One region of the Virgibacillus kekensis genome, then DNA from elsewhere that is predicted to be linked to it. Evidence: riboswitches for the same ligand, from Rfam matches in the RefSeq annotation. Region 1 holds a riboswitch; the other holds the start of a gene.
The links. A riboswitch is a leader RNA that binds a small molecule or an ion and turns the genes downstream of it on or off. The one in region 1 is predicted to bind FMN.

Region 1 (15,886 bases):
AGGAATTCGACCTGGATGGCATTACACGAGTATTACTGCGGACGTCTTTGCCAAATAACGCAAAAGTCTTCCCTGAAAAAACACCCTATCTTGACCCGGGCATTGCTGCTTACCTGTATGAACAGGGTGTGCGTCTGATCGGCGTTGATATGCCATCCGTTGATGCCCCTGACAGCAAGGATCTTGCAACCCACCATGCACTATATGAATATAATATTTTTATCCTGGAAAACCTGATGCTTGATCATGTAAAATCAGGAAATTATGAACTGATTGCCCTTCCACTTGCAATCGAGGGAAGTGACGGAAGCCCGGTCCGAGCAGCAATACGTCCGATTGACGAAAGGAGAACTGACCATGAGTGAAAAGCCATTCAAAAATGAGAAAGATATTCATACTGACTTTATGGACGATATGACCTACGGGGATTATCTGCAGCTTGACCAGCTCCTGTCCAGCCAGAAACGGCTTTCCGGCCATCACGATGAGATGCTATTCATTATTATTCATCATGTCAGTGAACTGTGGCTCAAGCTGATTATTCATGAAACCCAAGCAGCAATTACTGCTATTCAGCAAGATGAACTGCAGGCGTCATTTAAAATGCTTGCGCGGGTTTCCAAAATCCAGTCACAGATTATCCAAGCATGGGATGTACTGTCCACCCTAACACCAGCTGAATATATGGAATTCCGTGATAAGCTTGGAAATGCATCAGGCTTTCAGTCGGATCAATATAGACTCGTTGAATTTGTGCTCGGCTATAAGACACCACACATTTTGAAAATCTATAAAAAGAATCCTGAGCTGTATGATACGCTGCTAAAAGCGTACGAACAACCGGGGCTATATGATGTTTCGATTCAAGCACTTGCGAGGAACGGATTTGCCATTAATCCAGATGTACTAAATCGCGATTTCTCCAAAACATATCAGGGTGATTCATCAGTTGAAGCTGCTTGGCTTGAGGTCTATCGGAATGTGGATGAGCACTGGGAACTTTATCAACTTGCTGAAAAGCTGGTAGACATCGAGGATTGGTTTCAGCAGTGGCGATTCCGCCATATGAAAACGGTTGAGCGGATAATCGGGCACAAACAGGGAACCGGCGGCTCTTCAGGTGTAGGCTATCTGAAACAGGTCCTTGATCATTACTTTTTCCCTGAGCTTTGGAATATCAGAACAAAAATTTAAATTGTCCTGATACATTCATAAATGATATACTTCTAATTAAATTTATAGATTCAGTGAGGTGGACAGACATATGAAAGAAGAACGAGATCAATGGGCATCCAGACTGGGGTTTATTTTATCCTCTGCTGGGGCTGCAATCGGTTTGGGGGCAATTTGGAAGTTTCCGTACATGACCGGGATGAATGGTGGAGGAGCATTTTTCCTCTTGTTTATTGCCTTCACTTTAATAATCGGACTTCCCCTGCTGATTGCTGAATTTGTGATAGGACGCGGAGCCCAGCGGGAGGCAATTAGTGCCTATAAGAAGCTAGCTCCAAAAAGTGGGTGGTCGATTATCGGCCATTGGGGTGTATTTGGATCGTTTGTCCTCCTCTCCTTTTACAGTGTAGTCGGAGGTTGGGTTTTAATCTACAGCGCCCTGTCGATTCCTGGACTTATCATCAAAGAAAATTCCAATTATGAACAGTTATTTGGAATGATTACCACCAACCCTTTGGTGACAATCGCAGGTCTTGGACTATTTTTGATTATTAATATTCTGGTGGTTTCACTTGGAATCAAAGATGGGATTGAAAAATCGAGTAAAGTACTGATGCCCCTGCTATTCGTATTTTTTATTGTCCTGGTTTTACGGTCAGTAACATTTGAGGGTGCTGCAGCCGGATTAAATTTCTTTTTACAACCGGACTTTTCTAAAATAACAGGCGAGAGTATTCTTTATGCTCTTGGTCAATCTTTCTTCTCTTTAGCAGTAGGATTTTCGGTAATGGTGACATACAGTTCCTACCTTGGAAAAGATATAAGCCTGCCATTTGCCGCAGGGTCGGTATCGATTATGAATATTTTTGTATCACTGCTTGCAGGGTTGGCGATTTTCCCGGTCGTATTCTCATTCGGACTTGAGCCTGCTGAAGGACCGGGACTGCTGTTCATGGTGTTACCGGCTGCGTTTGCGCAAATGCCGTTTGGCGAAGTGTTTCTGAGTCTCTTTTTACTGCTGTTCTTATTCGCCGTACTAACTTCTTCGTTCAGCATGCTTGAGATTATTACTTCAGCGTTTACCGAGAAAAAGAACCGCTCCCGTGTTAAAGTTGCTTGGCTTACAGGTCTAGTAGTATTTATCGCTGGAATCCCTGCTGCTCTTTCATCCAGCAGCCTTTCCGGTTTTAAAATATTCAACCTGACAGTTTTTGATGCGAGTGATTTCCTGGTAAGTAATATTCTTCTCCCTGGAGGCTGTCTGCTGATTGCATTGTTCATCGGTTTCCGGCTGGATCAATCTTTAATGAAGCAGGAGTTTTCATATGCAAACAGCCTGTCTGGCGGAAGTTACCAACTATGGTTCCAGATTATGCGGTGGCTTGTTCCAATAACCATAATAATAGTTTTCCTGGGTTCATTAGGAATACTGTAACGCTTAAAGAGCCTGGGACAAAAGTATATAAGCAATAGAATAACCCGAACTATCTTCAATTTCTCAATAAGTATTTGAAGTAGTTCGGGTTTTTTCGTTTAAAAATCTATAAGCTGCAAAATAGTTGCCTTGTTGATTTCCGCTCCGGCAGAAAATCTTCCTTTTAAAAAAGCATCCGGCAAAACAATTCTGCGGGATGCTTTACTAGTATTATTGTTCGGACTGGGCTGCTGTAATCAGTGCGAGTTTGTAACCATCGTCAGAACTGCAGCCTCGTGATAAATCGTTCACCGGCTTCATTACTTCGCAGCTTCTATCAACTTTGAATTGAAATTCAACTACAAAAAGTTAACATTATAATCTAGAAAGCAATGTTTTAGTTATATTCCAGCCTCTTTTTTTTAGCGTGATTATTCCATCCGGATAAGGGGAAATTAACAATGTAAAGGAGGTATAACCAATGGCAAAAAAGATAGTGGTGGTCGGTGGTGTCGGCGGTGGTTCCACTGTAGCTGCACAAATTCGCCGGATGGATCAGGAAGCAGAAATTACGTTGTTCGATAAAGGCGGTTACATAGCTTTCTCCAATTGTGGAATGCCTTATTATGTTGGTGGCACAGTCAGGAAACGGGAGCATTTACTTCGGGATACCAACGATTTTGCCAAAAAGTATAATGTTGACGTACGTACCCATACCGAAGTAATTTCAATTGAACGCGAAAAAAAGCGTGTTTCGCACAAAAAGAATGATGAAGTTTTTCATGAACCGTACGATAAACTGATTCTTTCTCCCGGTGCCTCCGCGGTGAAGCCTCCGCTTGATGGATTGAATCCGGACCGGACTTTTTCTTTGCATACCATTCCGGATATGGATGCTATCTATTCACATATTGAGAAAATCAAGCCAAAGACCTGTGCGATAATCGGGGCTGGTTTCATCGGTCTTGAAATGGTTGAGAACCTGACCGCTATCGGGATAAATTGTACGGTTATCGACCGATCCAGCCAGGTAATGAAATTGGTTGATGAAGATATGGCCGGAATCATCCAGGACCATCTGAAAGCAAAAAATATAGAACTGAGATTGAATGATGGGCTGGAATCTTTTAAAAATAACGGAGCCACACTGATGCTGAACAGTGGTAAAGTTATTCAGGCAGATATGACTATCCTGGCAATTGGAATCAAGCCGAACACAGAGCTTGCCAACGGAAGTTCACTGGAATTGGGCGAAACTGGAGCAATTAGGGTGAACGAATATATGCAGACAAACGATCCTGACATTTACGCGCTTGGGGATGTTGTAGAAACTCCAGACTACCTGACCGGAACCCCCCGCCATGTTGCGCTCGCTTGGCCTGCACATCGTCAGGCATATATAATTGCGAACCATTTAACAGGTTCGGAAATCGCTTATAAAGGCACACAAGGATCGGCTATATTTAAGGTGTTCGACTTAAGTGTGGCAGTAACAGGATACAATCAGGCGGCACTGGATGAACTTGATATCCGCTACAAAGAAGTTAGTCATGAAGCGCTCTCCAGGGCAGGATATTATCCCGGTGCTGAAAAAGTCTGTATTAAAGTTATTTTTGATGCGAAAGACGGGAGAATCTATGGTGCGCAGGTAATAGGTGAGGATGGTGTTCATAAACGCCTTGCAGTGATTGCCACCGCAATGAAAGGCGGCCTTTCTGTCATCGATCTTGCTGAACTGGAACTTGCCTATGCCCCTCCATACTCCACTCCAAAAGATCCTGTAAATGTAATAGGTTACAAAGCAGCGAAAATTCTGGGTAAAGAATAAAGCAAGCAGCCAATAGACGGCTGCTTGCTTCTTAATTCTAGTTATTTCCCCGATTATTTTTATTATTAGCTTTCTCGGCCTTCTGTTGATTTTTTTCAGCTTTTCTTTCTGCTTTTTCCTCTGCACGTTCGGCTTTTTCTTCTGCTTTTTCACGAGCACGTTCAGCTTTTTCCTCAGCTTTTTCACGTGCACGCTCTGCTTTCTCTTCAGCTTTTTCACGGGCGCGCTCTGCCTTTTCTGCTGCTTTTTCAGCTTCTGCTTCAGCAGCTTCCTCGGCTTCGATATCCCGCTCATCGTTTTTAGCCATAACAGTAGTTACTGCAGTCTCTTCTACTGTAACCTCTTCTTCATTTGTTTCCTCTGTTGGTGCTGTCACAACTGTCTCAGTGTTCTCTTCTTTATTTTCTGTAGCGTTTTCTTCGCCATCATCAGATTCAGCAGGCTCTTCTGTCTGCTCATCTTGTTCTGTATCCTCTTCTACCTTGCCAGCACGCTTTTCAATTTTAGCTGCTAGTTTGGCAAATGACTTCTGAATGTTTTTCATGATTGCTGCCTGGGCTTTCGGATTCTCAATTTTAGCTAGCACAGCTGAAAGTGCATCAATATTATTAGCAAGATTGATCCTCACCTGATCTGTTTCTTCCTCGTTTTCTTCTTCAGCAACTACTTCTTTACTTGCATCTGTTTCCTCGGTTTGTGTATCTTCTTCAACTACTTCTTCTTGTTCAGTTGAATCCTCTGTCGTAGGGTCTTCAGTAGACTCTGTGCCTTCTTCTGATGCAGCTTCTTCCCCAGCCGTTTCTTCAGTGCCGGTTAACGTTTCTTCTGCCTTTTCATGTGTTTCAATCGCTTTTTCCAAAAGTTCTACTGCTTCTTCCGTTTTACCAGCAGCGATTAATGCATTGGCTTCAGCAATACGCTCTGCTGCAATTTCGGCAAGCAGTTGGCTTTCTTTATAATCATCAAAAGTTAGTGCAAGTTGAATGTTTTCTTTGATGACTTTAACAAAGTAAAAAAAGTCACCAGGAATCAGATTGGAAGACAGTGACTCCTCTTTCTCAACAGTCTCCTCATCACTTGTCTCTTCAGTTGTTTGTTCTTCTTCCCCATCAGTTTCAGTGTTTTCTTCTGATGTGCTTTCCTGCGTATCAGTGACCTCAGTTGCTTGTTCTTCTTCTTCAATAATGATTGTGTCGTCATTTTCTTCAGCAAAAACAGCGCTTGCCGCTCCTGTCCCGAATGTGAATGACCCAACAAGCAATGTACTTGTCGCTAGTTTAGTGATTTTTATGGATAGTGCCATAAAAATAATTCCTCCCCTATGTATAATTTCAGTACATTATTCGGGTGGACAGTTCGGTTTTTGTGTGTCTATGTAATATTTTCGTAAATATACTGAAAAATACCTAGTAGGTTGTCGGGCTGACGTTTACATTTACTCATTAGAAAAAATCGACATTCGTCTCGTCTATAAAGAGTGTCAAAGTTTTTCTTACACTATCTTCCTTAGAGACTTATAAATTCAGATAGTACAAAAAAATCTCCTGAAAGCAAAATGCCTCAGGAGACTCTTGTTATAAATCTTCTTCAAATCTGTAAACCAGTTTAAACTTGTCCTCGTTAGCTACATCAGCAATATGAACCCGGTCACCATGACCAAAGATGATTTCATCTTTTGTCATACCAACAATCATCGCCTTGGTTTCTTTTTGAATATCCAGGTAGATATCGCCTACTACGGGATCCATTTCCTCAGCTCTTTTTTCTGCAAGAAAGTCTGATGATTCATCCATTTCCAGTTGAGATTCGGAAACCTGCGACTTATCCTTGTATGCGATATCCTCACTGTCATCTGCTTTGCCAGGCACCATGACAACATACTCACTATGTTTTACCCCATTATCTCTCGTGGTCACAACGTTTCCGTCCTCCACATTATCAACCTTCTCAATTTCATTGAGGGAGTAGTGGTCAAGGAAATCCGGGGCTGGTTTTACGATAAGTATGAAATCTCCCGGCTCTGGCATTTTATCCTTATCAATTGTGTAGCGTTTGCCATAAAAAATGAAAGAATCCTTATGTTTTGGCTTATACGGCTCGATTTCACTCGCTTTTGACAGTATCTGCTGCATATCTTTCAAGCGGAACAGGTGGACTGATTGTTTAAACATAGGTTTAACCGAATAAACTTTATGAAGTTCGTTATTATGATAAACAAACTGACCCTTCCGCACCTGAAAAAGCTTCATATACCTTTAGCCTCCCTATTATATAATAATCCTTTTTATATTTTCCCATAATACTCTTTATATTAAACATCAAAAGAGTATAAAACGCTATTTGAGTAGCTATACTCCTTAATTCTATTTCCTAAATAACCAAATAGCAAAACTGCTGCTGTTAATCCGGCAATGATCAGATAGGTGAACATTCCGTGGTGGAGATTAAGAAAATCAATTACAAATTCATCGCCGACTATCATTTCACCCGCAGTCCAGGCAAGAATACCTGCACCTATATATGCAATCCAAGCATATTTTTCCAGTGCTCGAACAATCAGTTTGGAGCCAAAAATTATTATCGGTATACTGATTGCGACGTCAATTGCAATCATGGCGATATTCCCTTGTGCGGCCCCGGCAACTGCCACTACGTTACCTAGACTCATAACGGCATCGGCCAGATTAATTGTCCAAACAGCTTTCAGCATTGATTCTGATGATTGAATGTTAGCTTTTGATTCTTCATCCACCAATACATGGTATGCAATCCATAATAGAAGCAGACCGCCAAATAGGTGAACCAGTGGAATTTGCAGTAGGTAAACAATAATGATAGCAAACAAGATACGCAGAATTACCGCACCTGCAGTTCTGATAAAAATCGCTTTATTCTGCTGGTGTTTCGGCAGCCCCTTTATCGCCATGGCGATAACCACCGCATTATCCCTTGACAGTACTATATCAATCGCGATGATTTTAAGTAAAGCAATAATTAATTCTGAAGTAAATTCTATTCCAAACAAATTAAATGCCAACCTTCAAAATACTCATAGGAATCAGTATTCGTGGTTGCAGCTTAAGGGTTTGGCATATAGCCATCTTCCATAAAAATCAACTGTAGCCTACATTTTTTATGTTAATTATTATTGGTTCATTTCTTCTGCCAGTTCGGACAGTTCTTCCCAGCGTTCCATTTTCGCTTCCAGTTCTTTTTCGGCTGCTGCCTGTTCAGCATAAAGTTCCTGAACCTTCTCCAGATCACTGCCAGCACCGGCAATCGATTTTTCCAACTCCGCAATCGTGTCTTCAAGCGCGGTAATATCATCTTCTATCGTTTCCCACTCTTTTTTATCTTTATACGACATTTTTCGGCGGTTTAACGTTTTTTGCGGTTTCGATTTCACTTGCTTCTTCCTGGCTCCTTCACTTTCTTCTGTACGGCGCGCCAGATAATCAGTGTAGTTGCCGTAGAAGTCCTCGATAGCTTTACTTTCTTTAAAAATAAGCAAATGGTCTACCACTCTGTCGAGGAAATAACGGTCATGGGACACAGTGATAACAACACCAGGGAATTGATCAAGATACTCCTCAAGAACACTTAGCGTCTGGGTGTCCAGATCATTGGTTGGCTCGTCCAGAAACAATACGTTCGGCTCAGTCATTAACACTTTAAGTAAATAAAGGCGCCGTTTCTCCCCGCCGGAAAGACGTCCAATATACGTCCACTGGGCAGATCGTGAAAAAAGAAACCGTTCCAGCATCTGCTCAGCAGTTATAGTCTCACCCTCCCTGGTATGAATCACTTCGGCAACTTCCCTGATATAATCGATAATCCGCATTTCCGGATCCAGTTCTTCGTCCCCCTGGGTATAATAACCAATCTTTACAGTTTCGCCGATTTCAACTTCCCCGCGGTCGGGTAGAACACGGCGGGCCATAATATTCAGCAATGTAGTTTTTCCAGCACCGTTCGGACCGATTATACCTAAGCGATCACCCGGGTTTACCAGATAATTGAAATCATCAATTAATGTTTTTCCTTCGTAAGACTTGCTGACATCGCTCAATTCGATCACTTTCTTCCCAAGCCTTGTAGAACCTACATGGAATTCAACATTTTGTCTGTTGGTATCGAACTTCTTTTCCTTTAGTTCATGAACCCGCTCCACCCGGGCCTTCTGCTTGGTTGACCGGGCTTTGGCACCACGACGCAGCCATGCAAGTTCACGTTTCAGGGTATTCTGATGCTTCTGCTGATTACTCGCTTCCAGTGCCTCACGTTCAGCTTTCTTTTCCAGAAACAGTTCATAATTACCTGAATACTGATAGAGATTTCCCTGATCAAGCTCGAATATCCGGTTGGTCACCCGGTTCAGAAAATAACGGTCATGTGTGACAAGCAGCAATGCGCCTTTATACGTGGTCAGATATTTTTCAAGCCATTCCACGGTCTCATTATCAAGATGGTTAGTCGGCTCGTCAAGAATTAGTAAGTCTGCCGGCTGTATAAGTGCCTTTGCGATTGCCACCCGTTTTTGCTGGCCACCAGACAAATCGGTAACGTTTTTGTGGAAAGACGTTATCCCCAGTTTGGTAAGAACAGTTTTGGCTGCAGTGTTTGCTTCCCATGCATCCAGCTCATCCATTTTCTGCTGAACCGCAAGCAGGTTGTCCTGGTTCTTTTCATTATTTGGATCCAATTCCAGCAGTCCGAGTGCCTTCTCATATTCCCGCATTGTTTTCATAATCTCGGAATCACCGTAGTAGATTTGTTCAATTACTGTCAGGTCTGTATGGAGGTGAGGCTCCTGTGCCAAGTATTCGATCTTATAATCTTTGGCATGATTGATTTCACCCGACTCATTGCTGTCAATTCCCGCAAGCACTTTTAGAAAAGTTGACTTACCAGTACCGTTAACTCCAATCAATCCTATTCGGTCATTACTTTCGATTGTACAGGAAACATTCTCAAACAGTATTTTATCCCCGTAAGACTTTGATAGATTTTCAACTGTAAGCATATTATTACCTTCCTATCGTGGATTCCTGTCATCATTCCTTCTGCGCTTTACTAATTGCTTCACAAACAGCACAATCAGAAAAAGAAACCAGGATGTTACCACATAAAAAATGATTTTGCTGAACTGGTCCATTTCAGAAAAAAAGACGGCCATCCCAATCCAGATGACGCCGATAGCCAGCAATTGATACCCTAGAAACTTCAAGTTAATCTTCTCCCCTATATGTAAATTTGCAGGAAAAAAGGAGAGGCATCCTCCCCTTATTTTATCGGTTATTAAGGTTTTTCACAACGTTCGCTGTTTCAATCGCAGCAAGTGCTGCATCTGCTCCTTTGTTGCCCGCTTTGGTACCAGCACGTTCGATTGCCTGCTCGATATTATCAGTGGTGATTATACCAAAAATGACCGGTTTCCCTGTTTTCAGCGCAGCACTTGAAACGCCTTTTGCTGCCTCATTGCATACATAGTCAAAATGCGGCGTGGACCCACGGATTACCGTGCCAAGCGTAACCACTGCATCATAATCACTTTTTTCTGCCATGGTCTGAGCCACAAGCGGAATTTCAAATGCGCCCGGCACCCATGCCACATCAATATTGTCTTCGTGAACGCCATGCCGTTTCAAGGTATCAACTGCACCACTAAGTAGTTTACTTGTAATGAATTCGTTGAAACGTGCTACGACAATCCCCACTTTTAAATCTGTACCAACCATATTTCCCTCAAATGTTACTCCCATTATTGATCTCGCTCCTTTATTATTGATGGAAGTTCAGTAAATGTCCCATCTTATTGAACTTAGTATGCATATATCGTTCGTTTTCTTTTCGTGTTCCTGTTTCAATTGGAATGCGCGCACCGATTTCAATCCCGTTTTCAGAGAGTGAAGTCATTTTCTTTGGATTATTCGTCAACAAATCTACTTTCTTAACGCCAAGGTCTTTCAGGATCTGTGCGCTTAACTCATATTCCCGTAAATCAGGTGCAAAGCCAAGCTGTTCATTCGCCTCGACGGTGTCCATTCCGGCATCCTGCAGCTGATAGGCACGGAGTTTATTAATCAAGCCAATACCACGGCCTTCCTGACGCATATAAAGAAGGACTCCGGTACCTGATTCATTGATTTTTTCCAGTGCTTCATGAAGTTGTGGGCCACAGTCACAGCGATAAGAGCCAAACACATCACCGGTCAGACACTCGGAATGAATACGCGCAAGTACGGGTTCACCGGAATGAATATCGCCTTTAACCAGCGCGATATGTTCCTTGTCATCCAGGTCATTTGTATAGCCATACACCTTAAATACGCCAAACTCAGTCGGGAGTACTGTTTCCACTGCCCGGTTCACATGGGCTTCATTACGTTTACGGTATGCCGCTAACTCTTCTATGGTAATAAACTTGAGATCAAACTCTTCTGCGATTTTTTTCAAGTCAGGAACTCTAGCCATTGTTCCATCCTCTTTAATGATTTCACAAATTACGCCGGACGGAAATGCGCCGCTCAGTTCAGCAAGATCTACAGAGGCCTCCGTGTGTCCTGGACGTGTCAGTACCCCACCATCCTTTGCAACAATCGGAAACACATGGCCCGGACGTTTAAAGTTCTCCCCGCTGGAATCTGGATCAAGCATCGCTTTTATTGTTCTGGAGCGTTCTTCCGCGCTTATACCGGTGGTAGTCGTTTCATGATCGATACTTACGGTAAACGCAGTCCCAAATGGATCGCTGTTCTGGCTGGTCATCATCGGCAGATTCAGTTTTTTTGCAAGTTCTGGTTTGATTGACGTACAAAGCAAGCCTTTGCCATGTGTAATCATGAAGTTGATCACTTCAGGTGTCGCTTTATCAGAAAGCGCAACAAAGTCCCCTTCATTTTCACGGTTTTCATCATCTACTACAATAACCGGTTTTCCTGCCTTTAAGTCTTCAATTGCCTCATCTATTGTGTTAAACATAGTCTCCACTTCCTTTTTGTTTAGAAAGCCTGACATTCATCAAGCCCCTTGTAACTTTTATCTTTTGTATGAAGCATTTAAAGAAATGCCTGGTTAATCCCGTCTTTACTGTCAGTCTGCTGATGGTTCAGCAGGTTGTGTACATGCTTCGCAAGCATATCGCATTCAAGATTCACGATATCTCCCTCTCCCTTTTCACCGAGCACTGTCTCTGAAACAGTGTGAGGAATCAGGGAGATAGTAAATTTATTATTTTCGATTCCGAATACAGTTAGACTGATACCGTCAACCGCAATGGAACCTTTCATCATAAAATATTTTATAAGGTCCTCGGGTATTTCAATATCATAATAAATGGCGTTCTCCTGTTTTTCTCTTCGTGTGATTTTACCTGTACCATCGACATGCCCCGATACGAAGTGCCCGCCAAACCGACCACCTGCCGCCATAGCACGTTCCAGATTCACGCTGGATCCCTCAGCCAGTATGCTCAGGGATGTTGATTTAACGGTTTCTGGCATTACATCCACCTGAAAGTCCGAATCGGTATAATGGGTTACTGTCAGGCAAATCCCATTAACGGAAATACTGTCTCCCGTGTTTACATCTTCCAGTACCTTCGATGAGCTGATTGTCATTATCACGGACTGCTCAGAAATTTGATTTATTTTTTTTACTGTACCTGTTTCTTCAATTATTCCAGTAAACATTTCAATCATCCTTTCCAGGTTCGGCAACAATTTTTAGGTCACTACCAATCATTTCAACCTGCGTTATTTCAAGCGAAAGGGTTTCTGCCATGGAGGCAAATCCCTCTCCTCCGATTGATGTCGGCGATAGCTTGCCACCAATCAGTTTAGGTGCCATATAGGTTACCAGCTGGTTGATACGCCGGCTTTCCAGAAAAGATCCATTCACCGTTGCCCCGCCTTCAACAAATAAAGACATAACATTTCTTTTTCCAAGTTCCTGAAGTACATGCTCTACAGTTAACTGGTCAAGCTGGATTACGGTCACCTGCTCCTTTTCCAAATATGGTGCATGGTCCTGTTCGCCAGCTTCGGTAAAAATCCAGGTTTCCGCTTGCCCATCATTTAGAACTTTCGTATCAAGAGGCGTCCGGAGTTTCCGGTCCAGAACAATGCGGATAGGGTTTTTTCCTCCATGCGGAATTCTTGTGGTCAAACTAGGATTGTCAGCAATAACTGTTCCGGCACCAACTAGAATGGCATCATGTTTATGCCGGTACTGATGAACATCTAACCTCGCCGCTTCACCGGTTATCCATTTACTGTCGCCTGTACGTGTAGCTGTTTTCCCGTCAAAACTGACTGCTGACTTCATCGTAACGTATGGCGTTTTAGTTCGCGTATAATGGAAAAAAACTGCGTTAACCGCTTCGGCATCTTTCTGCATGACGCCAAGTTCGACCTCAATACCTGCTTTACGGAGCTTTTCAATTCCGCGACCGGCCACTTTCTCATTAGGATCCGTGACCGCGACAACTGCACGCCTGATTCCACGCTCTATAATCAAATCCGCGCAGGGCGGTGTTTTTCCATAATGACTGCACGGCTCAAGCGTGACGAAAATGGTAGCGCCTTCCGCATTATCGCCAGCCATGTTTAGTGCATGGACCTCAGCGTGGGGTTCACCTGCTCGAAGATGTGCCCCCATCCCAAGTATTTCGCCATCCTTTACAACCACCGATCCAACAGGCGGATTCGGACTCGTCTGGCCCGCCGCTGTGCGCGCGAGATTCAGCGCAATCTGCATATAGTGTTCGTCATTCATAAATATCGCTCCCACTAAAAAAACCTCTGAATATCACTTCAGAGGTTTAAGGGTAGAATTTTATAAGCATCATCGAAAGTTGACATGGGGAAAAATGATACACAAATACCACGGTATCATGCCCCATAGAAACATGCGACTACTTTAAAAATTCCTTCTCCCATCCAGACTATCACTGTCGGCTCTGGAGTTTCACCAGATCCACCGTACCGGTTAAAACCGTACGGGTCACGGACTGAGAAGCTATTGCTTCAACACCGCCGATTGGGAATTTCACCCGACCCCGAAGGAATATTTACGTATATTAATTTAATTCCATATATTATTATAGCACTGGACAAATTATAAATGCAAAAAGGTTGTTTTGGAAATGTTTGATTGATAATCCGCAATACTTTTTCTTTTTCTTATGAGGTTAGGCGATTTTCTGGAAAGATAGTTGTTTTCAATAAACTGCATCATTCGGGAAAGTTGGTTTCCGCTCCGGGTGCAAGTACGACATCTGCTCATACTTTCGCCCGTATCTCCTTTTCCGCTGGGCAACGCTTCAGCCTCCTCACGAGCAAAATTCAAAACAGCCTTCTAAAGTTATAATCGTTTCCAACACACACAAGGAGGCATCTGGTTATTCGTGCATCCTCTTCTTCTCAAACGAATATATATGTAAGCAACCCTTTTGCTGAATTTTGCTATAATGCATGTAACAGTTTTATGGGAGGAGTAGACAAAATGGCATTAAAAAAGGGGAAGAAAAACTGTATTACCGATGTAGAAAATATAAAGGTAGGACATGTTACCCTGTACGAGAAAATCAGTGAAACAGATACCGTCTGTACCGGCGTTACTGCAATACTTCCACATGGTGATAACGTTTTTTTTAAGAAAGCCCGTGCGTCAAGCGCAGTTATTAATGGGTACGGTAAGACAACAGGGCTGGTCCAGCTTGATGAACTGGGAGTGCTGGAATCTCCAATTATGCTGACCAATACATTCAGTGTAGGGGCTGTCTGGCAGGGTACGCTTCAGTATATGCTTGACCGCAACCCGGAAATTGGTGACAGTACGAGCTCCCTAAACATAGTAGTCGGGGAATGTAATGACAGTTATCTAAATTCGATGAGGCTGCAGGCAGTCAAACCCGAGCATGCAATCGAAGCTTTGGAAAAGGCGGATAATAATCCGATTGAAGAAGGTGCAGTCGGTGCCGGAAAAGGTATGGTCTGCTTCGGGCATAAAGGCGGGATTGGAACAGCGTCAAGAATTGCCGGAGATTATACGGTTGGCTGTCTGGTAGTAAGTAATTTCGGGAAACGGGAAGATGCCTTGTTTGCAGATTTCCGCGAAAAGAAAATCGAAACACCTGATGGCTCAATAATGATGATTATCGCCACAGACGCCCCATTATACGACCGGCAATTAAGACGGCTGGCTAAACGGTGTGCGGCGGGGTTGGGGAGAACAGGCAGCCATATTGATAATGGAAGCGGTGATATTGCAATCGCCTTCTCCACTTCCAACCTGTACAACCATTCGTCTGATAACATCGTTGAAACGATGTCCTATGTACGGGATGACGACCCGCTTATGAATCAGCTCTTTCAGGCAGTCATCGAAGTAACGGAGGAGGCTGTACTCCGCTCACTGACAAATGCGGAAACGACCGAGGGACGAAAAGGCCGGGTTGTTGAGCGTGCGTCATTCACTCTGGAATAAGCTCAGCAACGAGTTCGAATTTCGGTGTTATTAGGCGAATTCATCCGGATATCAGGCGTATTTGGTTAAACATCAGGCGAATTCATTTATAAAGCTGTCACACGGGATATTCACCCTAGCGTGACAGCTCTCCTACTACTTTGACTTTGTCAGAAACGATTTAGGCACATCGGCTTCAAATCGCATCTGCTTGCCTGTGATTGGATGTTTAAATGCCAGCACTTTTGCATGCAATCCCAGTCGGCGCAGTCCTTTCGATTTTGATCCGTATTTTTTATCACCAACAACGGGATGTCCGATGTCCTGCATATGAACACGGATCTGATTCTTCCTTCCCGTCTCAAGCTGGACCTCGAGCAGCGAAAATTCCTCGTTTTGCTGAACGACTTTATATTGAGTTGCAGCATACAGACCATCATTTTTTGTCTGACTTGAATACATCAGCCGCGTCTTACTTTCACGGAGCCAGGAGGTTATCTTGTACTGGTGCTTAGCTACCTTACCCTCGACCAGTGCCATGTATGTCCGTTCTGTAACATTTCTCTTCCAGTCGTCCTGAAGGATATGTTTTACTTTTTCACTCTTAGCAAACATCATGACGCCGGATGTGTCTTTATCGAGCCGGTGAACCACGAAAATTCTGTTTTGCGGATGTTCACGCCGCACATATTCCATTAGCTGATGATGGGCTGTGCGTTCCTTCTCTTTCTCATTGGCGATTGACAATAATCCAGCCTCTTTGTTTATAACAATCAGGTGTTCATCCTCATAGACGATTTCCATTCCGATTAAAGCATCCTGTTTCACGGCAGCTTTATTCTTTAAAATCGTGACACGCTGGCCGGGTTGAAGCTCATAGTTATACTGGGTTTCGATATGGTCATCAACCGTTACCTGGCCACGGGCCAATATCGATTTAACTGAGTTACGGCTGCGATTTGAGAGTGCCGTCAAAAGGAATTTCAGCAGTTCCGCTGGTTCCC
Region 2 (15,886 bases), on a different contig from region 1:
ACCTTACCTTTGGATAAATCACGCTCATGGTCCACTGTTGCGGCAGAGAGAGTGGCGATATAAAAGGTCAGGAGACCACCTCCTGAAAGAATCAGTAAAATACCGATGATTCTTCCAACCGGGGTTAAGGGGACATAATCGCCATATCCAACCGTTGCGCCGGTGACGAATGCCCACCAGATACCGTCGAATATAGATGGAAACTCGTCAGGTTCAATTATGTGAATCGTTACGCCAAAAAGCACCATTACAAAAAGAATGGTCAATAATAACCTTACGATGGTTGGAAGCCGGAAATAGATATGCTTAAATGTTTCGATATTCATTATACGTACACCTTTTTTAATACAGTATAGGCTTTAATACTTAGTGTCTATACATAATAACCCACCTTTGTTGGAGGGTTAAAGTGTTTTCTGCAGCGTTTTTTTTAGGCTGTTATAAACTTCTTTCCAAAAGTCTGTGTTATCACGATAAGACTTAGTCATAAACATAAACATTTCTTTTGATTTTTCCTCATAGTCTTCCGCTTCTTTTGATGGAAGGTTATTTCTGGAGTTATCAACAAACTCCTGAATTGTCTTCGCACGAGGCCCCCATTTGGCAATCTCATTCCCTGCTTCATCAATAAAAATGAATATAGGGATGGATCGGGACTTCCCGTTTGTCAGGTACTGATCCATCAGTTCGAGATTCTCATCACGTAAAAGCATACGTACACTCATTCTCGCCTGTTCTGCAAGCCTAATCAGAATAGGGATATTTAGCATGGCATCACCGCACCAGTCCTCTGTCAGGACAATCACCCGCAAGTTCTTTTCTGCCAGCTTTTCAAAAAAGTCGGTATCCTCAGGAGGGGTGAATTCATCATAAATATGTAAAAGGCTAGCTTTATGCTGGTTCATCGACTCAATATATGTGTCGGGATTCACTGCTTTTTCATACCAGTGGTTTAAGTTCATTGTTACCGCACGCTCCTTTGGTTTATTCATATAGAGTCTACCCAAAATAGGTATCCGCGTAAACAAAAGTGTCCTTTGCCCGAAAGTTTGCTATCATTGAATTAATTGATTTTTAAGGAGGCAATTATATGGAACAAGCTAACAGGGACTTCTTACTGGAGTTACTTCATACACCTTCGCCTTCAAGTGACGAGGTGAGGATTCAAAAAAAGTGGATTAAGTATGTAGAGAAATTTGCAGACCAAATACAGACAGATAATGCTGGTAATGCCATTGGTGTATTAAATCCAGACTCGCCGTTCAAGGTACTACTTGCCGGTCATTGTGATGAGATTGCTTTGGTTATAAACCGGATTGATGATAAAGGGTTTCTTCACTTTGATAAAATGGGCGGAATTAATCCTAAAGCGGCAGTTGGGATGAAAGTATCTGTTCAGGGTATAAATGGGGAAATCACTGGGGTAATTGGTGTTAATGCCCAGCATCATGGGGGGCTTAAAGACGATTTCGGGCTTGAGGATCTGTTCATTGACTGTGGATATAAGACAAAGAACGAGGCGGAGAGGTTTGTGCAGATTGGTGACCTGGCTGTATACAAAACATCCCCGGAAATCCTGATGGACCGCTATGTATCCGGCAGGGGACTTGACAATCGGACAGGCTCTTTCATCGTTGCTGAAGTATTGAAGCGGCTTGCAGAACGTGGCTGTACTGTAGGTGTATATGCAGCAAGTACGGTGAATGAGGAAACGAATATGGGCGGAGCCTATTTTGCGGCTGCCGGTATTGAACCGACGATAGCTATTGCGTGTGATGTTACATTTGCAACTGATTACCCTGGTGTTAATAAAAACAAATACGGTGATGTCACGCTTGATGGGGGACCTGTATTAGCAAAAGGTGCGCCAATCAATATCAAAATCAATAAACTTCTTGAAAAAACAGCAAGAAAATTAGCCATTAATGTGCAGTATGAACTTACACCAAGAATGACAGGGACCGATGCTGACAGAATGCGTCTCACTGGTCGTGGAGTTCCGGTTTCGCTTGTTTCCCTTCCATTAAGATATATGCATTCACCTGTGGAAACCTCCAGTTTGAAAGATATCGATGAAGAAATTGAACTATTGGTATCTATGATTGCTGGGCTAACTGGTGAAGAGAGCCTGAATCCACTTGACGATTGATTTATAGTCGTACCTCAGACGTTGTGGTCTGAGGTGCTTTTTTTGAGACAGGAAGATTATAGTAAAATAAGGGATAGAGAATCCTAAAGTACAGGGAAGTGGTTCCTTATTCCGTTAAAAGGGGGAAAAAGTGGTTCCATAAGGGCTGAAATTGATTCTGATTCCGCTAAGTACGCCATTTTGATAGAATTTGAAGGACAAAAAGTTAAATAGAGGAACGAGGATCCGAAATCATGCTTTTACAAGGAGTTTTAGAGGAAATAGAGGGATGAGGTTCCTATAAATCAGCTGCAAACGAGTTGGTGAAAAAGTAATAAGGCTCAGAGAATTACTGAGCCCCTTTGTATGTTCTTGGCCAATGCCAAGTTATTTGTGATTTAACATTTTATTTTCATTATTCTCTCCTCTTTTTAAAATGTTTACAAATACTTCCGCCTTTTCTTTCGGTGCTTTGGTCATGAAGCTTACTATCACGAAAATCAAGCTGGATAGTAGTAGCCCCCAAATTCCAGCAGCAAGCCCAAGAGGTTTTACCCCGGTAAATTCAATTAGAAGAACGATTAACGCGCCGACTGAAACACTCGAAATTACTCCAGCAGCTGTCCCACGTCTCCAGAAGAAAGTACTAAACAAAGCTGGAACTGAAACAATCAACCCAGAAGAAGCGGCAACTGACAGGACAGCTATAAGGTCAAGTTTAAGTTCAGCAAATGCAAAAGCCAGAACAGCAATAACCGGAATCACAATTTTTGCAACCTTCAATTGGCTGGCATCATCCGGAGCTTTCTTCGTGTTCCCGTATACATCCCGTGCAAACATGGAAGCCAATGTCAGCATTATTGAATCGATCGTAGATACTGCAGCAGCAAGAATCCCCACCATAACAATTACTCCTAGAAAAGGTGGCACCAAATCAGATGATAATAATTTAGGTGTTGCCAAGTCTGCTGTCGATAGACTCTCAAACATCTGAATAGCAGAGAAACCCCATAAAACAGATACAAAGGTATAAATAAAACCAAATACCAGAAACCCGATCAGCATTTGCCGTAAACCTTTAAGGGATGCAGGCATAAATAAGCGTTGACTTACCTGTGGATTAGATAAACTGAAAAAGAACCACGGTAATGTAAGACCGAGAAATGTAAGAAAATCAAAGAAGCCATTCCCTGGTACGGACAACGATTCAGGGTGGTCAGACTGTAATGTTTCAAAAAACTGCCCGAAGCCGCCAAGCCCATTTATTACAAGGATAACGACGATTGTGGATGAAATAATCATAATAATTGCCTGAAGTGAATCTGTCCAAACTACAGAGCGGATGCCCGCAGCATAGGAAAAAAACAGTGCAAGTACAGTTGCGATAATCACACCAGTTGTAAATGGTATAGCGTTATCTGTTATGCCCTGCAGCAAATATCCAACCCCGGCCAGCTGCACAGCGCAATAGGGAATGAGAAACAGACAACTGACAAGAGAAATCGAGGCAGCGGCGGTCTTGCTTTCGAACCTATCACCAACCATTTCAGATGGAGAGACATAGCCAAACTCTTTACCGGCGCGCCAGAACCGCGGTCCAAATAACGCAACCAGTGATACCCCGGTGAAATAGACAATCTCAAATCCAAGGGCGCCAACTCCGCCCATATATGTTAGTCCCGCTAGGCCGACCATCATGAAGGCGCTGTATGTAGTCGCACTATAGCTCAGCGCTGAAAGAATACCGTTCATGTTACGTCCTCCAAGGAAAAATCCGGGCATGTCAGTACTTTTTCCTTGCCTGGACATAAAAGCCACCGATACTGCTAAAATAATATAAATAATAATTCCCCAAACTACCAGATTTGTACTCAATTTATTTCCCCCAATCTTTTGTGACGAATAAATTTGCGATTATGATGATAACCCCGATCATTCCCCATATAAGGAAACTGCCGTACCAGGCCTGCGTTTCCGAAAGTACTGTGTATGGAAGTACATATGCCAAAATAATCAGGACAGGAATCATCAAACCCCATATTGTTTTTGCTTTTCTTTTCTTCAAAATACCACCCCTTTTTGTGAAATTGTGAACATAATACCCAAAAAAATAAAAACGTTTGACTGACTAAAGGTGTCTTTACACCTATAATGACATATGTAAATTTTTTAATCAAGACTCTATTTAAAAAGAGGGGCCTACATAGAAGGATGTTTGATATAATGGAAGGAGAAGAGGAATAACGAAAGAGGGTGAATGGCGTGGTTGCAGGTGACAAAGTGACAGGGTCAAAAAGGAGAAAGTTAATTTTATCTATGTTAAAAAAAAGCAATGACCCACTCTCGGGTAAGAAACTTGCTGAAAATATGGGAGTAAGCCGCCAGGTAATTGTTCAGGACGTTTCCCTGTTAAAAGCTAAGGGCGAACCTATTATTGCCACTGCACGTGGATATATTCTTTTTAAGGAAGGTAATGACGCTTCGGGTTTCACACGAGTAATCGCCGTTTCGCACGGACTCGAAGATACAGTTTCGGAATTATATACATTAGTAGATCATGGAGTAACAATAAAGAATGTCATGGTAGAGCATCCGATTTATGGAGATTTGACAGGATCACTGATGATCAAAAACAGGCATGAAGTCGATGAATTTGTGAAGGATCTAAAAAAGTCAGGTGCAGCGCTCTTATCAGATCTTACAAATGGTGTCCATTTGCATACCATTGAGGCAGCTACAGAGGAACAATTGAAAAAGGCTTGTGCTCAACTCGAGGAGCTTGGAATACTTTTGAAATAAGCTGAGAACTACAACTTGACGGAGTATAACTGAGTTTCCTGAATTGCGGTTTTAAGGAAATTCGGGTAAACTTATAGTACAATGTTATATCGATTCCATCTTCGGGGCAGGGTGCAATTCCCGACCGACGGTAATCAGCAGAATCTGCTGTAAGTCCGTGACCCGCCTTATAATTAGTAAGGAGGCTGACCTGGTGTAACTCCAGGACCGACAGTTAAAGTCTGGATGGGAGAAGATGCCGAGCTGATACAGGTGCTTTTTGCGCCTTTATTTCTGGTGGACCACGCCCTGAAGCCACGTATAGGTTTTGGGGTTTTTTATATGCTTAACAAGCAATTCAGGCAAGGTTCTCAGTAAAAATCAGGCTCATCCTTCATCACGAGATTGGAATCGGTAAATTGATGGAGGAGGATATCAATCATGCAGAATAAAGGAATACAGCCGTCGAGGTTATTAAAGCTGGTGGTCTTGGCATTAATGGGAACAATATCGTTTGTGCTGTTCTTTTTAAATTTTCCGGTTCCGTTATTGCCCACACCTTACCTGAAAATTGATTTCAGTGAGGTTCCGGCATTAATTGCTGCCCTGATCTTTTCACCGGTTGCAGGGGTTATTGTAGAAGCGGTTAAAAATCTATTGTATCTTGCCGTTTCAGGTTCGGGAGATCCAATAGGAGTAACGGCTAACTTTGTCGCCGGGGTAATGTTTATTTATCCTGTGGCACTGTTGTATCATAAATTCAAAGGATTAAAAGGCCTTGTATTTGGGTTAATTACGGGGACGGTCATAATGACAATTGGAATGAGTGTCCTGAACTTTTACGTCATTCTTCCAGTGTATGCATGGTTTCTCGGTCTCCCAGAAATGGCAGAGACCTCGGCAAAAACTTTTGCAGTATTTGCAGGAGTTCTTCCGTTTAATATGATTAAAGGAATAGTAGTAGGTCTATTATTTATACCATTATTCGTAAAGATGAAAGTTTGGATTGAACAGCAACAGAGCAAGTTTGCAGCAGATTGAATATAAGAAAACGGCTGTTCAGCGATGAACAGCCGTTTTTCTATTCTTTTTCTTCAACCAGGTAACGGGCAGTGGGCATTACTTCAAGCCGTTCCTCTGGTATTGGTTTTCCTGATTTTTCACTGATTCCATAAGTCCCATTCTCTATACGTTCAAGTGCATCATTAATTTCACGTAGCCGTTCTTCTCTACGGTTATCCAGACCGGCGTTCATTTCCTGCTCAAATTGTTCCGTTCCCATGTCTGCTGGGTGGTTATCATAATCGGCAAGTTCGCCGGTTGCATCGTTTGGGCTGTTTTCCTGGTTGCTCTCAATTTTTTCTTCATTTTCTTCTTTCATTTGAAGTAATTTTTCTCTAAAATAGTTAAGTTTCTCTTCTGAAAGCATGGAATTACTCCCTCCTATCGTTTGGGAACAATACCAATTGTACACCTGGAAATGCAAATCAACTCATCATCCTCGTCCGCAATTCGGATTTCCCATACCATGGTTGTCTTCCCATGGTGGATTGGAGTTGCCTTCGCTGTTACAGTACCTTCACGTTTACTTTTAACATGGTTTGCGTTAATTTCTATGCCGAAGACGTTGAACTTTTCGCTGTCCACATTCACATACGCGCCAATACTCGCAGCTGTTTCAGCAAGTGCTACATTGGCACCCCCGTGCAGATAACCCGCAGGCTGGTGTGTTCGCTCATCCACTGGCATTGTCATTACCACTTGTTTTTTATCGAGTGAGGATACTTCAATTCCCAGCGACTCCATTAGTGTGTTATTGAATTCCATTTATAAGCCCCTTTTTAGATAAAGTTACTGATTAATAAAGAAATACCAAGTAAAAACCCGTAAATAGTATTCGTTTTTCCGGTGGCAATCATTGCAGGAAGCATTTCAATTGGTTGTGTTTTCCCCTGAAACTTCCTGATGACCTCGATGGCTTTCACAACACTGAGGAAGGTCAGGATAGATAATACTGGAAGCATCCCTGCTATGATAAAACCAGCCGTAAGTCCGTATGCTAAAACAAACATAATAGCAAGGAACCGGATGGCATTCTTTCTTCCCAGCAGAATGGCCAACGTTTTCCGGCCGTTCTCTTTGTCTCCGTCCAGATCACGGATGTTGTTTGCCATCATTATCCCGCCAATAAAAATAGCCACCGGCACAGAAATCCAGATTACGGAGCTTGTAATCGTCATTGTCTGAATAAAATAACTGATTCCGATAATAACGGTTCCCATTAAGAATCCGGAAAACAGTTCACCTAATGGAGTATAAGCAATTGGTATAGGTCCACCTGTATATAGATAACCAAAAAGCATACAGGCTAAACCAACCGCCGCAATCCACCAGCTTGACTCCATGCAGATGTAAGCCCCAAGCAAGATAGAAATACCGAAGAAGGTAAGTGCAAGGTTTAGGACCGTTTTAGGCGATATTCCATCACGGACAATTGTTCCCCCTATGCCTACAGACTCCTCGTTATCCAAACCGCGCACATAATCATAATATTCATTAAACATATTCGTTGCTGACTGGATCAGCATGGATGCCAGCAGCATCGCTAAAAATAGGAATATATGGATACCTTCATCAATTAAGGCCAGCATTGTTCCCACGAAAACAGGAACAAAAGAGGCAGTTAACGTATGTGGTCTTAATAACCGCCACCAGACCTGAAAACCGCTTCGTTCATTCAGCACCTGTCTGACGGAAGTTTCGTTTGTAGAATTCAAGTTGCTTCTCTCCCCTATTTGTCTATATCATATTAAGTTTAGGCAATCCGAGTTGGGGTGTCAATTGGAAAATTTCATGAAAACGTAACATTTATTAACACTAACCTTGAAACACTAATATGGCCACCCTGAAAGGTCATTTCTTGAGAAACAGCTCAAAAGAGAATAAAATAGATGTGGTGATTTGTGATTGTTTTTAATACGGAGGTTTAGAACTCATGATAGATATAAAAGAGGGACGGATAGAATCACTCTTGAAGAATGCGGTTGAACGTGCAAAATTTAATAATGAACCGCAAATAATTAGTATAACAAAACAGATAAATAATATTGACCCACTCCATGTTTTTGAATCGGCGAGAAAATTCTCGACTAACCGTACATTTTGGACGAGCACCGCTGACGACTATTGGTTGGTTGGGGCAGGGTCTGTTCACCGGATAACTGCTAGTTCGGACCGTTTTGATAAAACCGAAGAAAAGTGGCAGGAAATACTTGGAAAGGCAATCATTCATAACCCGTTTGATGTTCCTGGTACAGGGCTACTCGCCATGGGTGGTATGTCTTTTGACCCCAAGGGGAGTAAATCGGCTTTATGGAAGAATTTTGATGAAAGTTCTTTTATCATCCCTGAATTTTTGCTGACCGTTCATAACAGTAGCAGTTATTTTACTGTAACGGTAAAGGTGCACCCTGCAGATGAACCGGAAAAACTGGCAGACTCGTTAAGGGAAAAGGAAGCAGTATTGCTGTCATCCCCTGATTATTTTCCTCAGGAGGTAGATATTCAATCCACAGAGGAGATTGCTCCTGATGAGTGGAAGCAGGTGGTACAGCGTGCAACTGAAGAAATCCGTCACAGTACAACGGATAAGATAGTGTTGGCCCGTGAACTTAGGCTTAAGCTTTCTGCCAATGTTGAAATTACTGCTGTATTAAATAATTTGATTTCTTCTCAACCAAACAGTTTTGTTTTCGCTTTTGAGCGTGAGGGTGATTGTTTTGTTGGGGCGACACCGGAAAGACTGGTAAAACTTGAACAGGATCGGCTGCTTTCAACTTGCCTTGCAGGGACCGCTCCAAGGGGAGAGACCAAAGCGGAAGACGATCAAATTGCAGAAACACTTCTTCATGATGAGAAAAATCGAAGTGAGCATGATTTTGTGGTGAAAATGATTAGACAGGCAATGGAAAAGTATTGCTCGGATGTAAATATACCGGACAAGCCTGTTATTTATCCACTGAGGAATCTGCAGCATCTATACACACCGGTATCGGCAACATTAAATAAAGACTTCAGTATTTTTGATATTGTAAAAGAACTTCATCCTACACCAGCGCTTGGTGGAGTGCCACGGGATACATCCCTCGAATTTATTCGTAAGTATGAAAACGTGGACCGGGGTTGGTATGGTGCGCCAATCGGCTGGCTGGACAGCAGCCGAAACGGGGAGTTTGCGGTTGGAATCCGATCCGGACTCATCCGGGGAAATGAGGTTTCTCTGTTTGCTGGGTGTGGAGTGGTAAAAGACTCGAATCCAGAAGCCGAATATGAAGAAACAAAAATCAAATTCAAACCAATGATGTCCGTTCTGGGAGGCTAACTATGGATCACACAGATGCTTTAACACGATATATCGGAAATTTTGTGGATGAACTTGCATCCAGCGGCCTGTCAGATGTCGTTATATCCCCGGGTTCACGTTCCACACCTTTGGCTATGACAATGACGGAGCATCCTGCCATTAATCAGTGGGTGATTATTGATGAGCGATCGGCAGCTTTTTTTGCCCTCGGTATTGCAAAAAAACAACAGCGGCCAGTCGCAATTGTATGTACATCCGGAACAGCAGCTGCCAATTATTTTCCCGCCATCGTTGAAGCGTACTACAGCAGGGTACCACTTATTGTACTAACTGCTGATCGCCCACATGAACTTAGGGATGTTGGCGCTCCGCAGTCCATCGGGCAGATTAAATTATACGGTGACTACCCAAAATGGTTCCATGAGATGGCACTGCCTGAAGGTGATAACAAAATGCTTGAATATGCGCGCAGCAAAGCGTCCCGGGCAGTAAACACTGCACAGGAAGGAAATGCGGGACCTGTACATTTGAATTTTCCACTGCGCGAACCGTTAATTCCCGATTTTACGCTGGATAATTTATGGGGCAAGCGTGAAGACGCGCATGCTTATTATCCGGTTACGTCCGGGGCACGGCGCTTGGACAGTAAACAGATTAGCGATTTAAGAAATAAATTCAGCAGTAAAAAAAGAGGCTTGATTGTCTGTGGACCTCAAACCGATGGTGAATTCGCTGCTGCTGTTACAGAGCTTGCTGCATCACTCGGTGTACCTGTGCTTGCCGATCCACTCTCCCAAATAAGGTCGGGTCTGCATCAAAAGGATTTGGTCATTGAGGGATATGACGCGTTTCTGAGGAATAACGAAATACGTAAAGAGCTTAAGCCTGATTACATTATCCGCTTTGGTGCAATGCCGGTATCAAAAGCGTATCTGTTTTATATTAATGAGCATGCGAACGTTCCGCAGTACGTGGTGGAGAGTGAGGCAGGATACCGGGAGCCTGCCGGAAATGAGACCGGATTTATTTATGCAGATGCCAAGCTATTTTGCCGGGATCTAGTCGAAACCGGGAAATTAAATGAACCGGATAGTGAATGGCTGGAAACCTGGCAGGAGATGAACCGGCTAGCCAAGAAACATCTTAATAATACGGGTGAGCAGTCCGCGGTAACAGAGGGTGAGGCAACCCGTGCGTTGCTTGAGGTTATTCCTGAGGCTGCCAGTCTTTACGTGGGCAACAGTATGGCTGTTCGGGATCTTGATTCTTTCTTTATGACGACACCAAAGCATCTTACTATTTTGGCTAATCGCGGGGCAAATGGGATTGATGGGATGGTTTCCAGTGGACTTGGGGCTGCCACGGACGGTGAACCGGTGACATTGCTGCTTGGCGACCTTTCGTTCTTTCATGATATGAATGGACTGCTTGCCGCTAAGCATTATCAGCTTAATATTACTATTTTAATTATCAATAATAATGGCGGTGGAATATTCTCATTTCTACCGCAAGCCAACTATGAAAACCACTTTGAAGCGTTATTTGGTACACCGCTCGACATTGAGTTTAAACAGGCAATCGAAATGTATGGAGGGACATACAGCAATCCTTCCAGTGAAGCTGAACTCAAGAATGCACTCGAGGCGAGTTACGAGCATCAGGGATTGTCGGTGATTGAGGTTAAAACTGACAGGACAGCTAATATGGAATGGCACAAGAATATCTGGAAAAATATCGAGCAAGAGGTGCTTGATAGTAGGGAATGATTTTGGTATGTATTATAAGGTAAAAGATGCCTCTTACTGGTATGAAATGTTCGGGGAGGGAGAGCCGCTTGTTTTCCTCCACGGTTTCACCGGTGCCAGCAGTACGTGGGAGGGCTTTGTGGATTGTTTCAGTGATGACTTCACCATGATAATAATCGATTTGCCTGGCCATGGTAAAACAACTGCGGAAACACCGAAAACGATGGAGAGTTTCTGTAGTGACCTGGCTGACCTATTAAGCCATCTTAATCTTGATACGGTTCACCTTGTCGGCTATTCAATGGGTGGTCGTACCGCTCTTTCTTTCGCAGTTTTCAACCCGAAAATGGTAAAGTCACTTATTCTTGAAAGTGCTTCACCTGGATTGGAAGACTCCAAAGAACGATTTGCTCGAAAAGAGAATGATGAGCAGCTCGCACTGCGTATCGAACAAGAAGGGTTAAACAGTTTTGTGGATTTTTGGGAAAACATCTCATTGTTTGAAACACAAAAAGCATTACCGGAATTTGTGCAAAGTAAAGTTCGTAAAGAGCGGCTTTCTCAAACCGAAGCGGGCCTGGCTGAGTCACTCCGTTATATGGGCACCGGTTCCCAGCCATCTTGGTGGAGCAGGCTACCAGAACTAAAAATGCCTATTTGTTTGGTAGTCGGTAGACTTGATGAAAAATTTGTCAGATTAAATGAAGCAATGGAGAAAGAGCTCCGGGAAGGCAAGCTGATTATCGCAGAAGATGCCGGACATGCACTTCACGTGGAAAGACCCGGATTTTTTGGTAAAATAGTCAATGAGTTTGTTAAGGAAGTATCTGTTTAAATCTGTATAAGTATGATAAAGGAGGAAAATTAATGACTGTTCAATGGGAAGAAGCAAAAAAGTATGAAGAAATTATTTATGAAAAATACGATGGTGTTGCAAAAGTAACCATGAACCGTCCGGAGAAACATAATGCGTTCACTCCATTGACTGTAAATGAGATGATCGATGCATTTGCTGATGCTCGGGATGATGCATCAATCGGAGTAATTGTTTTGGCAGGTGCCGGGGATAAAGCATTTTGTTCCGGCGGTGACCAGTCAGTACGCGGCCATGGAGGGTATGTAGGCGATGACCATATACCACGGCTAAATGTACTTGACCTTCAGCGACTGATCCGCACTATCCCTAAACCGGTTGTTGCGATGGTATCGGGGTATGCTATTGGTGGTGGACATGTCCTGCATGTTGTTTGTGATCTAACGATTGCTGCAGACAATGCTGTATTCGGACAAACAGGTCCAAAAGTAGGCAGCTTTGATGCCGGATACGGAGCTGGATACTTAGCACGCATGGTTGGACATAAGCGCGCACGTGAAATCTGGTATCTATGCCGCCAGTACAGTGCAGAAGAAGCTTATGAGATGGGCATGGTCAACACAGTCGTACCGTTGGAAAAACTGGAAGAAGAGACGTTGCAGTGGTGTGAGGAGATGCTTGAGAAATCTCCAACAGCACTTCGTTTCCTGAAGGCTTCTTTTAATGCAGACACAGATGGTCTTGCTGGCCTGCAGCAAATGGGAGGCGACGCGACTCTTCTTTACTATACAACTGATGAGGCAAAAGAGGGCCGTGACGCATTTAAAGAAAAAAGAAAGCCGGACTTCAAACAGTTTCCGCGTTTTCCGTGATTCTCATATAGAAAGTTATGCAGAAACCTTTGCTTCCGGCAAAGGTTTTCCTGTTATGCTTAGTGTTTTATACCGAACAGGGAGGTACCCATTATGCCTGAATTAATGCCGCACTGGCTTACAAAACAAGCTGAACTTTCCCCAAACAAGACCGCGATTGAACTCCCGGATGGTACGGAGGTTTCTTTTCTTGAATTAAAGAGAAGAAGTCAGCTATTTGCTGAAAAGCTTTTTTCTATAGGGATTAGGAAAGGAGCTAAGGTTGGAATATTTTCAGCTAATCACGTTGATATGGTGATTGCACTTCATGGACTAAGCTATCTCGGGGCTGTAGCGGTAATGCTAAATATTCGTTTGACTGACAAGGAGGTCCATTACCAAATTCGTGACGCTGATGTTTCTGTAATCCTTACTCAGAATAAGCAAAGCTCGTTTCATGTTCCAACTTATACATTTAACGATATAGAGGCTCTCGAGGGGCAACCCGCAGAATTAATAAACGAAATCGATCTAGACGCTATTTTCACGATTATTTATACATCGGGCACTACTGGTTTTCCTAAAGGTGTGATGCATACATACGGAAATCACTGGTGGAGTGCGGTCAGTTCCATGTTGAACCTGGGGCTTAACCAACATGATAAATGGCTAGTGACGCTACCGATTTTTCATGTCGGAGGGCTGTCCATCCTTCTTAAAAGTGTAATCTACGGTATGCCGGTTTATTTGATGGAGAAGTATGATAAGCAGCAGGTACATCAGGCAATTATGTCGAGCGGTGTAACGATTGTTTCGGTGGTAACGTTAATGGTGCGGGAACTGATTGACCAGCTTGGTGAAAATTCCTATCCTGAGTCATTCCGGTGTATGCTTTTGGGCGGCGGGCCAGCACCGAAAGCTTTATTGGAGAAGGCGAAAGAAAAAAACGTTCCCATATATCAGACGTATGGTATGACGGAAACTTCTTCTCAGATTGTTACGCTCAGCCCAGGAGATGCCCTGGAAAGAATCGGCTCATCAGGGAAACCCTTATTTCCTGCCCAGCTAAAAATAGATGCTGAGAAGGGTTCAATTGGTGAAATTCTGGTGAAAGGACCAATGGTTACACAAGGATATTATAATAAAGTGGAGGCGACGGATAAAGCACTCACGAACGGCTGGCTTTCAACTGGTGATCTTGGATATACAGATGGCGAGGGCTTTCTGTACGTTGTTGACCGGCGAAAAGACTTGATTATTTCAGGCGGCGAAAATATTTATCCAACCGAAATTGAGAGTGTGCTTTCGGGCATGGAAGGTATCCGTGAAGCAGGTGTCACGGGTCGGGAAGATATAAAGTGGGGCCAAGTTCCTGTGGCATTTGTAGTACTCGACGATGAGACACTTACCCCTGAAAAGATACTTCAATATGCTGCTGAAAACCTGGCAAGTTATAAACTTCCGAAAGAAATACATTTTATCGACCAATTACCCAGAAACGCCTCCAACAAACTTGTTCGTAACCGCTTGACTAGCTTGCTTTCATAAAAAGTGTTCATATTTCTGTCGTTTGATTTGTATATTTTAATGAAAATGATTCTCAAAATCATTGACTTATATCAAAAAACCCAATAAACTATAGATATAATGCTACAGAGAAGACTTTGCATATACATTCCTGTACATATGTATGTGTTTTTTAGTGGAAAGAATGTATAAGATGTGGGGAGAGATTCCAATGCAAACTTTAACGGCGAAAGATTTAACGCTTGGATATGGCGAAGATATAATAATCGATGATTTGAATATAACAATACCTAAAGGCGAAATAACGGTATTTATCGGCGGAAACGGCTGTGGGAAGTCCACATTGTTGCGTTCACTTGCACGATTGCTTAAGCCAAAAGGCGGCGACGTTGTGCTTGATGGTCAGGACATTGCTAAAATGGGTACGAAAGAAGTTGCAAAGAAGTTATCCATTCTGCCACAAAGTCCTGTTACACCAGAGGGATTATCCGTCATGGAACTGGTTAAACAGGGACGGCATCCTTACCGTGGGTTCTTAAAACAGTGGTCCAAAGAGGACGAAGACGCAGTAATTAAAGCATTAGATGCTACCAATATGCTGCACATGAAAGATCGTCCGGTTGATTCACTGTCAGGCGGCCAGCGTCAGCGAGCCTGGATTGCAATGACGCTTGCACAGGAAACAGACACCATTTTACTTGATGAGCCTACTACCTATTTGGATATGACCCATCAGATTGACGTGCTGGATCTTCTTTTTGAACTTAACGAAAAAGATGGTCGTACAATTGTAATGGTTCTGCATGATTTGAATTTGGCATGCCGCTATGCACATCATATTGTTGCAATCAAAGATAAGAAGGTATTTGCTCAGGGCAAACCTGAAGAAATTGTTACATGTAATTTAGTTCATGAAGTTTTTCAGATGAAATGTGATGTAACATTTGATCCGATGTTTGGTACGCCAATGTGTATCCCTCATGGCAGAGGCCGCTGTATTTATGCAAACGGAGCGCCTTCTCCTCAAACAGCTTTTAAATAATATTTATAGATAATATAACCCCATCAATCAAACGATTGACGGGGTTTTTTAATGGATAAAGTCACCTTCCTCCTAAAAAGCTTTCCGTAGGGCGTGTTTTTGTACATGTTTTGGTTAAATTTAGGCAAGTTATCAGTAGGAGGTGTGCATATGGATAGGAAAAAGTTTTATGTCAATATAGGCAGTCAGGAAATATCCCAGATTAAGTACGGAAATAACGATGAGTTTATAGTTTATGCCACAGAAGAGGAAGCGAGAATTCTGCGTGAAAAGATGGATAAAATGTACGTAGCTGATGGACGGGCATATGTACGTTCCCATGTGCCTATTATGGAATATCATAATGATAAGGCAAATGACGAGTATGACGCAGGATTGGCAGAAGCATTTGAAATGATTCATGATCTTGGAGATGATCAGACAAGAGAGTTTATCGAGGGATTGGGTATTTTGGATGATAAAAATAAATAGCTGGTTCTCCACAAGGAATAAGAGTGGTTGCTCTTATTCCTTTTTAAGCGTTTTTAATTTGATTTCTAGTAATTTTTTCTAATTAATAGTTTATGAATCTGGGTATTAAGGAATAGTATAACCATAACCGTATTATATATGTATTGAAAGGGGACAAGCAACGATGA

Region 2: another riboswitch for FMN. It lies ahead of ACFO3D_RS10360 (ECF transporter S component); the one in region 1 lies ahead of ribD (bifunctional diaminohydroxyphosphoribosylaminopyrimidine deaminase/5-amino-6-(5-phosphoribosylamino)uracil reductase RibD).

The regions. Positions count from the first base shown of each region.
Region 1 covers NZ_JBHSFU010000002.1:23,017-38,902, reverse strand. The annotation lists gene kynB (arylformamidase) at 1-365, shown strand, start outside; gene kynA (tryptophan 2,3-dioxygenase) at 358-1,194, shown strand; gene ACFO3D_RS01010 (sodium-dependent transporter) at 1,265-2,608, shown strand; gene ACFO3D_RS01005 (CoA-disulfide reductase) at 3,069-4,415, shown strand; gene ACFO3D_RS01000 (DUF5667 domain-containing protein) at 4,453-5,718, opposite strand; gene ACFO3D_RS00995 (hypothetical protein) at 5,990-6,664, opposite strand; gene ACFO3D_RS00990 (TerC family protein) at 6,727-7,452, opposite strand; gene ACFO3D_RS00985 (ABC-F family ATP-binding cassette domain-containing protein) at 7,561-9,438, opposite strand; gene ACFO3D_RS00980 (hypothetical protein) at 9,451-9,642, opposite strand; gene ribH (6,7-dimethyl-8-ribityllumazine synthase) at 9,704-10,177, opposite strand; gene ACFO3D_RS00970 (bifunctional 3,4-dihydroxy-2-butanone-4-phosphate synthase/GTP cyclohydrolase II) at 10,197-11,432, opposite strand; gene ribE (riboflavin synthase) at 11,474-12,106, opposite strand; gene ribD (bifunctional diaminohydroxyphosphoribosylaminopyrimidine deaminase/5-amino-6-(5-phosphoribosylamino)uracil reductase RibD) at 12,108-13,190, opposite strand; FMN riboswitch at 13,339-13,485, opposite strand; gene ACFO3D_RS00955 (DmpA family aminopeptidase) at 13,920-14,903, shown strand; gene ACFO3D_RS00950 (RluA family pseudouridine synthase) at 15,039-15,886, opposite strand, start outside.
Region 2 covers NZ_JBHSFU010000005.1:20,645-36,530, reverse strand. The annotation lists gene ACFO3D_RS10390 (potassium channel family protein) at 1-326, opposite strand, end outside; gene ACFO3D_RS10385 (thioredoxin family protein) at 405-962, opposite strand; gene ACFO3D_RS10380 (M20/M25/M40 family metallo-hydrolase) at 1,091-2,149, shown strand; gene ACFO3D_RS10375 (sodium:solute symporter family protein) at 2,516-4,003, opposite strand; gene ACFO3D_RS10370 (hypothetical protein) at 4,005-4,193, opposite strand; gene ACFO3D_RS10365 (transcription repressor NadR) at 4,391-4,927, shown strand; FMN riboswitch at 5,021-5,168, shown strand; gene ACFO3D_RS10360 (ECF transporter S component) at 5,348-5,947, shown strand; gene ACFO3D_RS10355 (TraR/DksA C4-type zinc finger protein) at 5,988-6,335, opposite strand; gene ACFO3D_RS10350 (hotdog fold thioesterase) at 6,350-6,733, opposite strand; gene ACFO3D_RS10345 (1,4-dihydroxy-2-naphthoate polyprenyltransferase) at 6,748-7,683, opposite strand; gene ACFO3D_RS10340 (isochorismate synthase) at 7,902-9,287, shown strand; gene menD (2-succinyl-5-enolpyruvyl-6-hydroxy-3-cyclohexene-1-carboxylic-acid synthase) at 9,290-11,035, shown strand; gene menH (2-succinyl-6-hydroxy-2,4-cyclohexadiene-1-carboxylate synthase) at 11,043-11,849, shown strand; gene menB (1,4-dihydroxy-2-naphthoyl-CoA synthase) at 11,882-12,700, shown strand; gene ACFO3D_RS10320 (o-succinylbenzoate--CoA ligase) at 12,794-14,227, shown strand; gene ACFO3D_RS10315 (ABC transporter ATP-binding protein) at 14,418-15,248, shown strand; gene ACFO3D_RS10310 (hydrolase) at 15,399-15,719, shown strand; gene ACFO3D_RS10305 (hypothetical protein) at 15,883-15,886, shown strand, end outside.